3 regions of the Heyndrickxia sp. FSL W8-0496 genome follow, and region 3 is predicted to be linked to each of the others. Evidence: riboswitches for the same ligand, from Rfam matches in the RefSeq annotation. Region 3 holds a riboswitch; each other region holds the start of a gene.
The links. Region 3 has a riboswitch for S-adenosylmethionine ahead of NST63_RS26170 (5-methyltetrahydropteroyltriglutamate--homocysteine S-methyltransferase). Riboswitches for the same ligand answer to the same signal wherever they lie in the genome.
Positions count from the first base shown of each region.

Region 1: linked by a shared signal. The riboswitch ahead of NST63_RS13675 (Fur-regulated basic protein FbpA) and the one ahead of NST63_RS26170 (5-methyltetrahydropteroyltriglutamate--homocysteine S-methyltransferase) in region 3 are both predicted to bind S-adenosylmethionine.
Region 2: linked by a shared signal. The riboswitch ahead of NST63_RS06965 (methionine ABC transporter ATP-binding protein) and the one ahead of NST63_RS26170 (5-methyltetrahydropteroyltriglutamate--homocysteine S-methyltransferase) in region 3 are both predicted to bind S-adenosylmethionine.

Region 1 covers NZ_JBBOXX010000001.1:2,711,644-2,717,376, forward strand. The annotation lists gene NST63_RS13655 (hypothetical protein) at 1-49, opposite strand, end outside; partial or broken gene NST63_RS13660 (IS1595 family transposase) at 83-991, opposite strand; gene NST63_RS13665 (YdcF family protein) at 1,320-2,357, opposite strand; gene NST63_RS13670 (hypothetical protein) at 2,534-2,662, shown strand; SAM riboswitch class I at 2,823-2,928, shown strand; gene NST63_RS13675 (Fur-regulated basic protein FbpA) at 2,999-3,202, shown strand; gene NST63_RS13680 (STM3941 family protein) at 3,625-4,158, shown strand; gene NST63_RS13685 (YwaF family protein) at 4,360-5,067, opposite strand; gene sstT (serine/threonine transporter SstT) at 5,188-5,733, opposite strand, start outside.
Region 2 covers NZ_JBBOXX010000001.1:1,412,340-1,418,072, forward strand. The annotation lists gene NST63_RS06950 (thioredoxin family protein) at 154-471, shown strand; gene NST63_RS06955 (MFS transporter) at 559-1,827, shown strand; gene NST63_RS06960 (hypothetical protein) at 1,994-2,332, shown strand; SAM riboswitch class I at 2,478-2,583, shown strand; gene NST63_RS06965 (methionine ABC transporter ATP-binding protein) at 2,690-3,721, shown strand; gene NST63_RS06970 (methionine ABC transporter permease) at 3,714-4,382, shown strand; gene NST63_RS06975 (MetQ/NlpA family ABC transporter substrate-binding protein) at 4,410-5,243, shown strand.
Region 3 covers NZ_JBBOXX010000001.1:5,179,468-5,185,200, reverse strand. The annotation lists gene phnW (2-aminoethylphosphonate--pyruvate transaminase) at 1-505, shown strand, start outside; gene phnX (phosphonoacetaldehyde hydrolase) at 502-1,344, shown strand; gene NST63_RS26170 (5-methyltetrahydropteroyltriglutamate--homocysteine S-methyltransferase) at 1,574-2,683, opposite strand; SAM riboswitch class I at 2,802-2,901, opposite strand; gene NST63_RS26165 (malate:quinone oxidoreductase) at 3,474-4,976, shown strand; gene NST63_RS26160 (hypothetical protein) at 5,050-5,211, shown strand; gene NST63_RS26155 (SgcJ/EcaC family oxidoreductase) at 5,587-5,733, opposite strand, start outside.

The sequences.
Region 1 (5,733 bases), 2.5 Mb from region 3:
CAATTACTGCCCCAACAATCAATAACTCTATTATTTCTTGTGGATGCATTATACCTATCCTCCTCTACATAACCATCCAGAATTAAACATTGAACTTTGAAAGACGAAACAGTTATATGTGTCCGTCATTTCAAATACAAATGATGTGAGTAAGAACTCTTTAATGTTGTGTTTTGTGCTTTCATTGCTACGGTTATCTACAAACAAGAACCACGCAAGATAGTGACGAGATATTTGGTAACCACACCTTTAATACAATCTATCCATTGTTTCATTCGAGAATGGGGACCATTAACATTCTGGATGTGATACAAACCCTTAATAACGTGTTTGCCATCGTTTGATTTAATTCTGTAATGTTCCATTCCTTTTTCTTTTGCATAGGTTTTATAGGCTCTCCAAGTATCTGTTACAAGTACGTTTTCTTTTGAAAGTTTAGAACCAATTATATTATCAACCTGTTGTTTCACAACACGCCCCATACAAGCAACTTTAGATATGCGGTCTCTTGCAACAAGAACTTGTTCGTGACTTATTCCTCTACGCTTAGATTTACAGCCACGCTTACGAGGTTTTCGTTCTGAAATGCCACGTTGACCTTATTGATAGTATAGGAAATAGGTCTCGTCAACTTCAACGATACCATCATATTTTTCAAAATCCATTTGTTTTAATGCACTTAACAGTTTGTGTCTCCAATAAAAAAGTGTAACCTAAGTAATCCCTACGATTTCAGCAGATTTTCGGAGGGAATAGCCTTTGAACATACAATCAGCAAACGTAATCCATTCGTCACCTTTTCGTGTACGGTATAGAACTGTATTAGTTGTATCAGTAAAGGTCTTACTACAACACTTACAACGATAGCGTTGGCGACCATTCTATTTTCCAAACCTTACAATATATTCAGATACACAATGAGGGCATTCAACCCCCTATTTGAAGTGTGAGTTTAACGCATTTCATTAATTAGACGACCACCGACAGAGGAAGGAAATAAACATGAAATTTATACGAATTCATTAATAACATCTGTTCTATCTTATATGCAGGTTTACTTTTAAGTGCAATATTATCAATTCTAGGTGCCATTTTAAGAACCTTTGGATTTGAACAAATAAAAATGAGTATATGGAACGGAATTGATTTACTTGTCGTTTTAAGTATACCTGCCTCTTTTTCATTTACTCGAAATATTTTAAGCGTTCAATTCAATTTTGTACGTCCAAACTAAGATTTTAAAATTTAGATTAGGATATATTTCATTGAAGATAAAAAGAGTCATTTTCCAATTAAGAAGAATGACTTTTATTTAAAACTTATTCAAATAAAAAAGAAATCAATGTTATTAAGATAGAGAATCCTAATATGGTACCTACAACAAATGTATGAAATTTACGTCTCATTATTATAATGGCAATATACTCACGAATCATTGCATTTGGCCAGTAATAAAATGCCGTTTTAGAACCGATACCTTGACTATTTAGACCAGCTTTTTTTGCATATAAGCTAGCTCGGAACAGATGAAAATTGTTCGTCGTAAAGATACTATTATATTCATTTCCTTTTAAAGAATCCATGAGGTGTTTTGAAAAAAGCATATTCTGAAAAGTATTCACAGAATGAACTTCTGTCAGAGTATCTTCTATAGGAATTCCATTGTTTACGGCATAAATTTGCATCGCTTCTGCTTCGGGGAGGTTTTCATCAGGTCCTTGTCCACCTGAAAAAACTAATTTTGGTGGTAGAGTTACCGCCTTTTGTTTCCAATAAAATTCAATCGCTTTATTTATTCTACTTGCTAATAGTGGTGGAACCCTATCATTAATTAAACCACTGCCTAAAACAATAATAAAATCTTGATTGTATTTTGGCCTATTAAACTGGTATAACATATAAGCGGTCAAAAAATTAGTTAAATGTAAAAAGAAATAAATGACAATTAATGAAGCTCCTGCATATAGAGGTTGCAAACTAGTCGATAATAAACGCTCAGGATTTATGATTTGGTTTATAAATAATATTAATAGAAAGATACCTAAAAATAATGTTAACGCATTTGAAAATCGTCTCCCCTCTTTTTTCATTAATACCCTTGCATTTAAAAATAATGCAACACTTAGAGCAAAAAAACCAAATGTTGCTATAAATAGTAAAATAGCAAATGGGAATAATGCAAAGATCATAAGGAGTTTATTACCAGTACTGTATCCTAAAATACAACAAAAAATAAGTAATGAACAAAAAAACAGGTTAAACCAAAAACCATTTATCACTCTTCTTGGATCTGATAAATAAGAACTTATAAATGTAACAAACAATAAAAGGGTAATAATTCCAATTGTTAATAGCATTGTAGACCTCAAATTTTCAAAAATAGTTTTTCGATTCATTATACATGAAAGTTATATTAGTTTTCACCTTTTTTTTCATTTTATGGAATTTAAAAGGCTAGATTTTAATCAGAAATCATAAGTTGAAACAAAAAGGAGATACTATTTTATTATTCCTAAGAAAGGAGCAATTTACTATGACTAAAAAATATAATCAAGGTAGTCACAATCAAAATTCCCCCCATTTACATGGACAAACTCCAACTAGTGGAGATAATAGCAAAGGAAATAAAAGAAATAAGGATCAGAGCACGAAAACAGAATAAATTAAAATCAAACAAACCGATTTTTTTAACCGGTTTGTTTGATTTTTTACTTGGCTTTCCATAACTCTTATAGCTTAAATTAATTACAATTGAGTAAAAAACCTCGAATAAACATAGTTGACAAATCGGATTAATATGCTTTAATCTGTAATTACATAAATACTTATCAAGAGAGGTGGAGGGACTGGCCCTATGAAACCTCAGCAGCAGATTCTTTTTTGAATCCTGTGCTAAATCCTGCAAGCAAATTGCTTGAAAGATAAGTTGAGGTTTATACAGTTGATCATTCCTCTTCTTATCCAATTAAAAGAAACTAACATAAGAGAGGAAATGAAAATGGAAAGATTGTTAAATGAAACAATAGAAAGTCGTCGAAACGATTTAATTAATAAGTTAATTGAAAATGGACAATACAAAAAAGATGGAAAGCATCTTTTTGAATTATCTTTATTAGATTTGGAATATGAGTATTATAAAATTACATCTAAAAATCATCCACATAGTGGAATAGACTCTATTCGATGGATTAATTTTAAATAAATTAGTAATAGCCTCTTTAATTTTAAAAGGGGCTTTTTTATTTAGGCCTTATTTTCAAACCTTCTTACTATTCAACTCATATCTTAACTGAAAAAGTAAGTTGAAGTTTGGCAAACCTCATAAGAACACTGAACTCTTTATTTGGTGTAAAAGCCAGAGATAATACAAAAACAACAAACGACACAAAAACAGGGTGTAGTTTTCATATTAGGGATTACTCATGCTTAAAATTTTCCATTTTCAATTCCAATTCAAAATTTCGTTTTATTACACTTCCTCTGTTTATTTCACTATATATCAATATCCGTACTCATCTACTAATTCTATTGGCCTATATACATGTACTTTCCATTTATTATACAATTCAGTTGGAATAATTAGGATGAAAAGGATGTCATCATAAAATATGGAAAGGTGAAACGATGCAGAAAAAAGAATTTTTTGACTCTAGGGCAAGAATGATTGGCTTTTCAATTTTAACTATAACATTGACACTTGTATTTGGTGGTATCACCCTTGCTATGCTTTTCGGGTCAATTACTTTGGAATTTCCAATGTTCATTCTCTCTCTCATATTAACTATAGTTCTTATACCTGTGTCCATCGTACTACTAAAAAAGGCGACAACAAACGAACCTTCCGTTGTCATTAGTACAGAAGGCATTATGATTAATGGATACATTCCTAAAATTGGATTTATCCCATGGGAAGATATCGATGGATGTATTCCATATCAAATCAATAAACAGGCAATGTTAGGTTTTATATTATTTGATGAAGATAAATACGTGAATAAATTCACTGGTATGAACAAAAAGCTTTTAGAAGCAAATAAAAGCATGGGTTACCCTGCCATAAATGTTTCCATTAATAACTTGAAGGATAAAGAAGGTTTTTTTGAAGCACTTGCTGAACAAAATATAGGTTTTTATCTTGAAGATGAACGACAAGCGTAAATACAAACAGCACCAGTATGGTTTAGTGGTGCTGTTTTTCTTGAACCTCATATTCTATAAGATTGTCGTGCACAAACAACAAACTATCAATTTATATATTAATAAACTCATCAATTAGAATTAGCTACACTCTTCGTAGCTACTTTTCCCAGATCTATTGGGTTAAAAAGTGTTTATAAAACGATATTTTAATTTATAAATTTATCTCTTCTTTTTTAACTTAAATGGAAGCAATAATAATATAAACAAAATCAAGGCGGCCGCTTCTAAAGATAGAATATAATATGGATAGGGGCCAAAATAATCTAATAAGGAACCATTTATTGGTTTATATGATAGAAACATATAATTTCCACTAGTGATTTTATTTAAAAAATAGGCAATTCCTGCACATCCATTCAAAAAGAAAAACGAGCTCACCAAACCTTTAGTGGTAGGAATATACTGATGTACTATAACATAATAAATACAAGTCCAAATGATCAGAATATGGGTAATAAAAAATTGAAAGAAGCGAAAATGCGGATATCCTAAGAATAATTCAGGGGTAATGATTGCCATTAATGCTCCCGAGATCCCCATAAAATAAACGATTTGAAAAACAACCTGAGATTTTGTTAATAACATGATTAAACATAAAATTAGGCTTATCGAACAAAGCTGAAGTGGCAATGCAAAAGATACATCCCATACTCCCCCACTATAAAGCCATATATGATAAAGAAATTCTAAGAGGAAAAGTATTGTAAAAAAGGATATTCGCACGATTTGATTATGTTTCTTCAAAAAAGTGCGTCCTAAAATTATGAATAAAACACCAATAAACATTACAATTATCATCAAAGTATGTGAAAATGAGAATATTTCAAATGGAAAAGCCTCATATTTATGCTTAAAAAAACCCTCCATATTATCCCCCCTTCTCTCATATAAGATACTCTAAGTCTCCGAGATTCATGTTATTTAAAGAAAGGTACTGTATATAGCATAAGAAAAACCCTCCTACCTAAGTATGGAGGGTTTACTACTTTAAGATGCCTGTTTAAAATTAATACTTTTTCCTTCTTTCCGTCGTTGTCTATATTCAGCAGTAGCTGTAAAGAGTACGTCGGTGGAAGAATTTAAAGCAGTTTCACAAGAATCTTGTAAAACCCCTACGATAAATCCTACCCCAACTACTGTCATAGCTACATCATTTGGAATTCCAAATAAACTACATGCTAATGGAATCAATAATAAGGAACCTCCAGCAACTCCTGAAGCTCCACAGGCACATACAGCAGCTAAAACACTAAGAATGATCGCTGTAGGAATATCAACGTGAATACCCAATGTATGAACAGCGGCAAGTGTTAACACAGAAATAGTCACAGCTGCACCAGCCATATTAATTGTTGCACCTAATGGAATAGAAACCGAATACGTATCCTTATCCAAACCTAACTTTTCACATAATCTCATATTAACAGGAATATTGGCTGCTGAACTGCGTGTAAAAAACGCAGTAATACCACTTTCTTTTAAGCACTTAAAAACTAATGGATATGGATTTTGACGAATACCAATGTACACGAT
Region 2 (5,733 bases), 3.8 Mb from region 3:
AAAACTAGGGTTGTTTCCGAGTAACTTGGGACAACCTCATTTTTTTATTTATTTATTTATACCTTTATCAATCTTAATTTTTTTTGAAAAATTATAGCCAAGTATAAAGAAGGCTATATTATAAATATAGAAATTCACAAGAGGACGATCATAATGAAAGAATGGACAAAGGAAGAGATTACAGAAAATACAAGGAAGATCAAGCAACTAGCATTATACTTTTATACACCTTTATGTGGGACTTGTCAGGTAGCGGGGAGAATGCTCGATATTGTGGAAAATTTAGTACCACAGTTTGAATTTAGAAAAGCTGATTTAAATTATATGCCAGAAATGGCTGAGAAGTATTCAATTGAGAGTGTCCCCTGTTTATTAGTATTTCAAGAAGGAATTTGTGTGGAAAAAATATATGCTTTTCAATCGGTTACTCATTTGTATGAGCTTTTAAAACAAATAAATAAAGATGATTAAAACATTTCTGAATAGACCATTTACTTTTTTTCCTCACGCGATTATGATTATTTAGGGTATCGAAATAATCTAGTGGGGGATTTTTTTATGAAATGGGCAAATAGGTGGAAACAGCAATGGGGACGGTATAACTCGAATATAAGAAATGCCATTTATGGAAACGTTTTTACGCAAATTGGTTTGGGTGTTTTTATGGTCATTTACAACTTCTATATTCGTGAACTCGGTTTCCCTGATCAGATGAATGGGCAAGTCATCTCAATGACATCCCTGGCAACAGCCATTATTCTGATTCCAGCAGGAATATTAAGTGATAGACTGGGAAGGAAAAGAGTTATATTATATGGATTAATTTTTACAGGAGTTACCTTATTTCTTCGAAGTATCATTGAGCCAAGAACACTTCTCCTTATGGCAGCTTTTTTAACTGGTTTAACCCAAGCATTTATACAAGTTTCATCCGTTCCTTTATTGGCTGAAAACTCTACAGCTGAACAACGTGTCAAACTGTTTTCACTTCATTTTGGATTGATGACAGCTGCTAATGTGATTGGAAATATATTTGGGGGAGTACTTTCTGACTTACTTGAATGGATCTATAGTCCGATTATTAGTATTCGGATTACTTTAATAATTGGCGCAGTTATATTTTTGATCGGAATTTTGCCAATAATGAGACTTAAGGAAATAATAACAGTTGTAAGCTACGATGAAAAAAATAATAAACGCTTCATTTCATTCAAAGAACAAAAGGAAAGTCTTAAATTAATCATCTTTTTTGCCATTGCACAATTATTAATCGGTTTTGGTGCAGGACTTGTAATCCCTTATTTAAATTTATACTTTGCTGATCGATTTAATGCTTCAAATACAACGATTGGATTTATTATTTCGATGGGTCAGGCAGCAACCGCCATCGCTATGTTTATTGGTCCATTTGTAGTAAGTAAAGTAGGGGAGGTTAAGGCAGTTGTCTTTTTGCAATTGGCTTCTCTCCCATTTTTATTATTAACGGGATTTACTCATAGTTTATTACTTGCAGCAATTGGATTTTTATTCAGGCAGGCTTTAATGAATGCAGGAAATCCAATTCAAATGTCATTAATGATGTCTAAAGTTGATAATTCAGTGAAGGGTCTTGCAAACTCTGTCAATCAAATGGTATTTAATTTAGGATGGGGGTTGATGGGGCCAGTTTCAATGGGAATTGTTTCACGAAATGGTTCTTATAATGGCTACGCCATTGTTTTTTCAATCACATGTTTTTTATATTTAGTGGGGTCGATCTACTTTTTTATTGTCTTTAAATCTTTTGGAAGCAAAAAAGATCATCCTCCTATTTCAAAAGTAGTATAAATACTTATGACAAATTTCTTGGGAAATAAATAGATAATGATTTTATTCGACAAGAATTTTTTTATGTATTTTATATCTTGAAAAAATTGTAGAACGATAGATAGAGGATTTTCTTTTCAAAAAATGAATAAGTGTATAAAAGATAAACGAGAAATGGGTGATCTTTATGGATTCATTTTTTGAAAGACTGATTCAAGAGTTGGATAATCGAAAACATTTGAATGCCTTATTTCCAAACCATCCTATTATGATAAAATTTGTTTGCGATAAAGAGGAATGGGGATTGTATATTTCTAAAAATAGCTGTTCTATAATGAAAAAAGATATAGGCGAATCGAATTTAGAAATACATGCCTCCAAACCAATACTTTGTCATCTTTTAAATGGTCATATTCGCTTAAGTCAATTAGTGAAAAATAACGAACTTACATTATATGGCTCCTATCGCTTATCACTTTTACTTGAATCGATTTTATGGCTAAGTAGAGACTATCAGATTGCATGAATGGAGAACTATATTTATTGTGATTTTTTGTTGACAGTCATTAACCATCATGATACAATGACTTTTGTACTAATTAAGTCTTTGATATTGAAAGTTTAATAATGGAATTTTTTGTTTGAAAGATTAACAATTAAATATATATGTGCTCTTATCAAGAGAGGTGGAGGGATGTGCCCTATGAAGCCCGGCAACCGTCAGTTATCTGAAATGGTGCCAATTCACACAAAGTTTTTAACTTTGGAAGATGAGAGGAAGGTTTCATAATTATTCATGCCTTTCTGTCATTTTGCAGAAAGGCATTTTATTTTGCCCAGATTATTGGAATACTAGGCGTCATATACAAGTGAGGTGGACAGCATGATAACCGTTCAAAAAGTAAAAAAAATATTTTCTACAAAAAATGGAGAAGTTACAGCAGTTAATGACATTAACATTGATATAAATAAAGGTGAGATTTTTGGTGTAATTGGCTATTCAGGTGCCGGGAAAAGTACGTTAATTCGTATGTTAAATGGTCTAGAAATTCCAACCTCGGGTAAGATTCATGTAGCTGGGAAGGAAATTTCGAGTATAAAGGGTGCAGAGCTAAGAAAAGCAAGACAAGGCATTGGAATGATATTTCAGCATTTTAATCTTCTCTGGTCACGTACTGTTAGGGAAAATATTTCTTTTCCTCTTGAAATCGCGGGTGTACCAAAACAGCAGCGTAGAAAAAAAGTAGACGAATTAATTAAGCTTGTTGGATTAGATGGAAGGGAAGAAGCATATCCTTCACAGCTTAGTGGTGGACAAAAGCAACGTGTAGGTATTGCCCGTGCTTTAGCAAATGACCCTCAAGTACTTTTATGTGATGAGGCGACTTCTGCATTGGACCCACAGACTACAGATTCTATTTTGGATCTATTAGTGGATATTAATAAAAGACTTGGATTAACGATTGTGCTAATTACACATGAAATGCATGTGATTAGGAAAATTTGTCATCGAGTTGCTGTTATGGAAAATGGTCAGGTTGTTGAGATGGGAAGCGTACTTGATGTGTTTAGAAAACCTCAAGAGAAAATAACAAAGCGTTTCGTTAGACAACTCACAGAACCTGAAGATACCCATGAAACAGTACAACAACTATTAAATATGTATCCAAGTGGACGATTAGTGAAGATTACTTTTATTGGAGGTTCTGCTGAACAACCGATTATAACTGATCTTATTAGGAATTATTCTCTTTCTGTAAATATTATTCAGGGCAACATCTCACAAACACAGAATGGATCATATGGGACATTGTTCATTCATGTAGATGGTGAGGAAGAAGAGATAAATAAGGGATTAACTTATTTGCAAAAACAACAGGAGATTGAACTAGAGGTGATGAAGGCAGATGCTTGAGAAATACTTTCCAAACGTAGATTGGGTTTCTATGTGGGATGCCACAAAAGAAACTATATATATGTCATTCTGGTCCGTGATTGCAACATTTGTAATCGGAATATTATTAGGATTATTATTGTTTTTTACAGCTAAAGGAAGTTTATGGGAAAACCGTGCAATAAACTCAATTATCTCAGCAATTGTTAATGTTTTTCGTTCGATTCCTTTCATTATATTAATTGTTCTTTTAATACCATTTACTAAAACAATTGTCGGTTCCATAATTGGGCCAGAAGCAGCATTACCTGCATTGATTATAGGTGCGGCACCTTTTTATGCAAGATTAGTGGAGATTGGTCTAAGAGAAGTCGATAAAGGTGTTATTGAAGCAGCGAGGGCTATGGGTGCCAAGATGAGTACCATTATATTTAAAGTATTATTACCAGAATCAATGCCGGCCATTGTTTCAGGTATAACTGTTACATCCATTGCTATTGTAGGGTATACCGCAATGGCAGGTGCAATTGGTGCCGGCGGATTAGGAAATCTAGCCTATTTAGATGGCTTCCAAAGAAATCGTACAGATGTTACTTTTGTAGCTACTATCATTATTTTAATTATCGTTTTCATCATCCAGATGATTGGTGATTTAATTACAAGAAAAATAGATAAGCGATAACTTCATATTAAAGAGGAGGAAATACAAATGAAAAAATGGTTAGGTATTCTTTTTGCAACATTGCTTGTGTTTGGATTAGCTGCCTGTGGTTCTTCAGATGAAAAATCAAAAGGCGATGGTAAAGAAACAACTTTAGTAGTAGGAGCTTCAAATACTCCACATGCAGTGATCTTGGAACAAGCAAAGCCTATTTTGAAGAAAAAGGGCATCAATCTTAAAATTGAGAAGTTCACAGATTATGTTTTACCGAATAAAGCATTAGATGGAAAAGATTTAGATGCTAACTATTTTCAACATATTCCTTATTTAGAAAAACAAATCAAAGAATTTGGATATGACTTTGTAAATGCAGGTGGTATTCATATTGAACCGATGGGGATTTATTCAAAAAAATATAAATCTCTAGATGACCTTCCGGATGGTGCTAAAATACTAATGAGTAATTCTGTCGCTGATCACGGTCGTATTCTAACATTGTTTGAAGAAAAAGGCTTAATTAAGCTTAAAGATGGTGTTAATAAGGATGAGGCAACGATTAAAGATATTGCTGAAAATCCAAAAAAATTAAAATTTGATTATGAATATGATCCAGCCTTCTTAACTACAGCATATAATAATGGAGAGGGAGATGCAGTTGTTATCAACTCCAACTTTGCCATCGATGTAGGTATGAATCCGAAAAAAGATTCTATTGCCATTGAAGGAGACGACTCACCATATGTAAATGTGATCGCTGTACGTAAAGGTGATGAAAACAAAAAATCAATTAAAACATTAGTTGAAGTTTTACATTCTAAAGAAATCCAAGATTTTATTAAAAAAGAGTGGAAAGGGTCAGTTGTTCCAGTCTCAGGTAAATAATATCGTAAAAAGCTTCGGAATTTTTCCGGAGCTTTTATTATTGGCAAATGAGTTTCAAAAATATTTGGTGCGAAAAAGAGTCATATCGTGAGAATCATTTATAATTTCGTGCAAATAACAATTGTTTTGTGCGAATCTAAAAAGTTCATTCCTGTTTCCTATTATAAAGTGAATACTCCATACATCTTCTCGAAACTAGCTATTATTTTGAAGCATTTAAGATCATTATTAAGTAAATAATAAAGTTTTTTACCATGACTCATGAATATAGAAGCAGATGCTTTATTAATCCGCCATATCCTTTTTGTTAAGATAGAAAATCTTTGTTATCATAAAGACCGTAAACAAAAAATGGAAGGAATGATTCGTTATTAACTCTCTTGAGTTACAGTACACAAATGATATGGAAAAGGCGTTGCATGGGGCACATGGAGTCGGTTACGAGGTGTACAAACAAAAGCATAAAGTAAGAATGCTTGTGGAAAAAAGG
Region 3 (5,733 bases):
ACCTGGCTTTGGCTTTGTTATTGCTAAGCGTGAGAAACTACTAACATGTAAAGGGAACTCTCAAAGTCTATCACTAGATTTATATGATCAATGGGTAGAAATGGAGAAGGATGGAAAATGGCGCTACACCTCACCAACACATGTAGTGGCTGCCTTTTCTAAAGCAATTGATGAATTAATAGAAGAAGGTGGCATTCCAGCAAGATTTGCTCGGTATCAAAATAATAATCGTATATTAAGAGAGAGACTTGCCAAGATAGGAATTCATGCCTATATTACAGATGATAAACAATCGCCGATTATTACAACCTTTCTTTTTCCAAATGAGAAATTCAACTTTGAAGACTTCTATTCCTATACAAAGGAGAGAGGCTTTGTCCTCTATCCAGGAAAACTAACCGATGTAGATACCTTCCGCATTGGGAATATTGGTGAAATTTATGAAGAAGATATCCAAGCATTGTGTGAAATTATTGAAGAATATATGGGAGTGATGGTAAAGTGAATAAAATTGAAGGAGTAATTTTGGATTGGGCAGGAACAACGGTGGATTTCGGCTGCTTTGCCCCAGTAAATGTATTTATTGATATTTTTAAACATGCAGGTGTTAATGTGACAATGGAGGAAGCAAGAGCACCGATGGGATTGCTTAAGATTGACCACATTCGCGCCATGCTTTCGATGCCTAGAATCTCTCATTTATGGAAGGAGAGATTTGGCAGAGAGTTTAATGAACAAGATGTGGAGAAATTATATGCTGAATTCGAGCCTGCACTCATGTCATCCTTAGCTGAGTATACAGATGTCATTCCTGAGGTGATTGAGGCAGTTCAAACCTTAAGAAGCCAAGGATTGAAAATTGGTTCAACAACAGGTTACACACAATCCATGATGGATGTTGTTGTACCTAATGCACACAAAAAAGGGTATAGTCCAGATTTTTATATCACTCCTGATGGTACCAATTCTCTGGGGAGACCTTATCCTTATATGATTTATCGAAACATGGAAGCATTGAAATTATCAGCATCCTGGAAGGTTGTAAAAGTTGGAGATACGACCTCAGACATAAAAGAGGCGGTTAATGCTGGCGTTTGGTCAGTGGGCGTTATAATAGGCAGTTCCGAAATGGGGCTAAGTTTATCTGAATATAATGCCTTATCCGAAGTAGATCAAGAGAAGGCAATCTCTAGAACAGAACAAATATTTTTACAAAGCGGGGCAGATTTTACAATAAAAACAATGGGAGAACTGCCTCAATTAATTGGAAAAATTAACAGTCTCATCTCGGAAGGTAAGAGGCCTAGTGCAGGTTTAACGTACTTAGTGGAGGGAATTTATTGAAATCAATATCAAAAAAGAATAAGATACTTATTTTATTATTTATTATGCTTTTATGTGTTGCTTGCCTATTCGATTTTAAATATAAAGGGTTATTCTTCCAACTGTTACCTAAGACGATTCAATCATATTTAGCCGGTTTTTTTTAATAGTCTCAGCTTTAATGGAGAAACACTGATGAGTAATAAAAGGACCGGGCGTTTTTTGCCCGGTTTATCTTATGTAAGTGAAACTATTGTCCCCAGACATCTTTTGCAATACGTACAACATGGCGTAATTTATTCCATTGTTCTTCCTCTGTTAGGATATTTCCTTCTTCAGTAGAAGCAAACCCACATTGCGGGCTCAAACAAAGTTGATTAATATTCACATATTTTGTTGCTTCTTTAATCCGTCCTATTATTTCATCTGTATCTTCGAGTTCAGGAGTTTTAGATGTGATGAGTCCCAATACCACATGTTGATCTTTAATGAATCGTAATGGTGTAAAATCTCCAGATCGTTCATTATCATATTCTAAGAAGAAGGCATCTACATTAACACGTGAAAATAACTCTTTTGCAATGGGTTCATATCCACCTTGATACAGCCAGGAAGATTTGAAATTTCCACGACAAATATGAAGAGTAATTGCCATGTCCTCAGGTTTGTTGGCTACAGCTTCTACAGTAATATCAGCAAATTTTTTCACAAGCTCATCCGGATCGAATCCTTGTGATTTTATTTTATCTCGGAAAGCATCACTGAACAATGCTCCCCAGCTTGTATCATCTAATTGTAAATAGCGACAACCTGCATCATAAAATGTTTGAATGGCATCTTGATACACTTTAATAATATCGTTAGCCACCTCATCAAATGAAGGATATGAAGGATTATTCAAATATGGTTCACTTCCAACTACACCCGAGTAGAAAATCATATTAGGGCCTGGGATTGTAATTTTCGCAATATGATCGCCGGCAATGCTTTTCAAATACGTGAAGTCTTCTAAAAATGGATGATCCTTAGGGAAACTTAATTTCGAATCAACTGTATATGCTTCTGCCTTTTTCATTGCTCCATTAAATGCACCGGTGATGTCTATTTCATAAACACGAATTCCCTTAATAGCTCTGATAAAATCTAAGTGCCACCATCTTCTTCTGAATTCACCATCTGTCACTGCCGTTAGGCCTACTTCTTTTTGCTTTTCAACAATTCTAGCAATCTCAATGTCTTCTAATGCACGTAATTCTTCCTTCGTTATTTGACCATTCTTATATTGAGCCCTCGCCTCTTTAAGTGCTTGTGGGCGCAAGAAGCTCCCTACATGGTCTGCTCTAAATGGTGCTTTCTTCATGGTATTAATCAAATTGGACAACCCCTCTAAAGTTAAATAAATTTGTTTTTCTTAGCTTTTTCAGGGTACAAAAAAACCCTTCTTAAAAAGAAGAGATTAAAATCACAGATAATTACTCTTCTTATCTTCAAGCAAAACGCTACTGGAATTAGCACAGTACAAAAATGTCTGTTGCTGAGATATCTCAGGGCCAGTCCCTCCATCTCTCTAAATAAGAAAGTTACAAATTTAATTATTAATTATCAATTTACCTGTATATTCAGAGAATGTCAATTTTCCGGTGCGAATAAGTATGATGGAACCCATATTCTTCATTTGGGAAGGGCTTTTTTGAGGGAAACGTTATCTCGGTATACAAATAATCAGTTTATTCAAGAAGAAAAAGAAAGAACTATTAGTGGACTCCTGCAAAATTATCATATTCATAATCAAAGAGAGGTCATATAGTAAAGAACATTTTAGCTGTGATGGGTGTTTTTGTTTATTTATATTAATATATTTTTTTGGAGTCAAAGATCGATTATGACTAGAACGATTCTGATTAATAGAGTCAAAAACAGATTAAATTATGTGGATTGTTTCTCCATTTTTTACGTAATTTTAGATATCTTATCACTCTCATACAATAGTGATATTTAAATCTATAAATAATAGTGATATACTATAATTAGGAATGAATTGATACAGAAAAGGTGTGTGTGATCAGGTCGCGCCTTGGCTTGCTTGTTACGCCGAAGAAGGAGCGTCTACATCCTTTTTTGCAAATCTAACGGTATAAGGGACGATAAAAATGAGTAACAGACAAACTAAAACAGACGTTATCTTAATTGGTGCCGGAGTCATGAGCGCGACTTTGGGATCATTGTTGAAAGAATTAGCACCGCAATGGGAAATTAAAGTATTTGAGAAACTAGCAAATCCAGGGGAAGAAAGCTCTAACGAATGGAATAATGCGGGTACAGGGCATTCTGCACTGTGTGAGCTTAATTATACAACTGAAAAAGCTGATGGATCTATCGATATTACGAAAGCGATTAAAATCAATGAGCAGTTTCAGCTTTCAAGACAGTTTTGGTCTTATCTTGTAAACCGTGAACTGATTCATAATCCACAAGACTTTATCATGCCAATTCCTCATATGAGTCTAGTCCAAGGTGAAAAAAATGTAACGTTTTTGAAAAAGCGTTTTGAAGCGCTTTCAAATAATCCGTTGTTTCAAGGGATGGAATTCTCTGATGATCCTGATAAACTAAAGGAATGGATTCCACTTATTATGGAAGGTCGTACCGATAATGAACCAATAGCAGCAACCAAAATTGACTCTGGAACAGATGTTAACTTTGGTGCTTTAACACGCATGTTATTTGACCATTTAAAGAGTCTAGACGTTGAGATTAACTATAAGCACACGGTAAAAGATATTAAACGTACAAACGAAGGCTTATGGGAAGTGAAAGTACACAATATTGAAAGCGGTAGTACTGAATACCATACAGCAAAATTTGTCTTTATCGGCGGTGGAGGCGGAAGTCTACCATTATTACAAAAAACCGGAATTCCTGAATCTAAGCATATCGGAGGCTTCCCGGTCAGTGGCTTATTTATGGTTTGTAATAATCCTGAAATTGTTGAACAGCATCATGCAAAGGTATATGGTAAAGCGAAGGTTGGCGCACCTCCAATGTCTGTTCCACATCTTGACACACGATATATCGACAATAAGAAATCATTGTTATTTGGACCATTTGCCGGCTTTTCACCGAAGTTTTTGAAAACGGGTTCAAACTTAGATTTAATCCGTTCTGTAAAACCGAATAATGTATTGACGATGTTGGCGGCAGGCTTTAAAGAGATGGCATTAACAAAGTATCTAATCCAGCAAGTATTGTTATCGAATGAAAAGCGTTTGGAAGAGCTAAAAGAGTTTATCCCGAATGCTAAACTCGAGGATTGGGATATCGTCGTTGCAGGACAACGTGTGCAAGTAATTAAAGATACGGAGACAGGCGGTAAAGGTACACTACAATTTGGTACCGAAGTTGTTACTGCATCCGATGGTTCGGTAGCTGCATTGCTTGGTGCTTCACCGGGTGCTTCTACTGCTGTTCATGTTATGCTTGAAGTATTAGAAAAATGCTTCCCGCAATACATGATGGAATGGGAGCCGAAACTAAAAGAAATGATACCTTCTTATGGTATGTCTTTAATGGAAAATCCAGAGCTTTTACAAGAAATTCATACCTCAACAGCACAAGCACTTGGGCTAAGTCAACAAGAATTAGCTTATAGTTAAGAATGAATAAAGAATCTTTGATCTATCATTAGATTAAGGATTCTTTTTTTTGCGTTTAGAGAGGTGAAAATTGATGATAAAGAACAATTGCGAGAGTTTAATAGCTGATATTGAAAACGTTAATCTTATTTTCGTAATTAATCAAGGGGAGATCATTGAAGGAGGTACGCATCACGAGCTATTGCAGAAAAAAGGATTTTATTCTCCGATGTATGAGAGTCAGTTTAATATCTGAAGTGAAAAATGATTAACTCTTTGAAAAAAATGTTTAGTTTATTGATCATTCAGAGTATGTTGTTATCATCAGAATAAATTCCAAAGAAAAGGCATCTTCCAATTAAAAATGTACCCCGTTAATAACGGTCCATTTTAGTTTGGATAGATGCCTATTAAGAGCGTTCGGTTAGGTGTGATGGCTAGAACATGTAAAATAATAAGAGCCTTTTTTCCGAATTAGGGTATCCGGGTAGATTAAAGGGCTAAAGTACCATCTAGAGCGGAAATTATTCTTAGTTGCTTTACTATTTTTACGTGATTTGTCAGTAGATCAGCTAAACCATAACGGAATAGACCAATCAAGGAACTTAGTTCAAATAGATTTGGTGAGGGATTAATTCCTTCCGCGAGGTATCTCTTGAATGCGACAATTATGGAAAGCTGTTATTTTCCATTCTCCGTTTTGTTTCAACACCACATTTGTATTAATGGATCCTCTACCATTAGGATCTTGAGCAGGCTGTGCGAGTTGCACTTCACC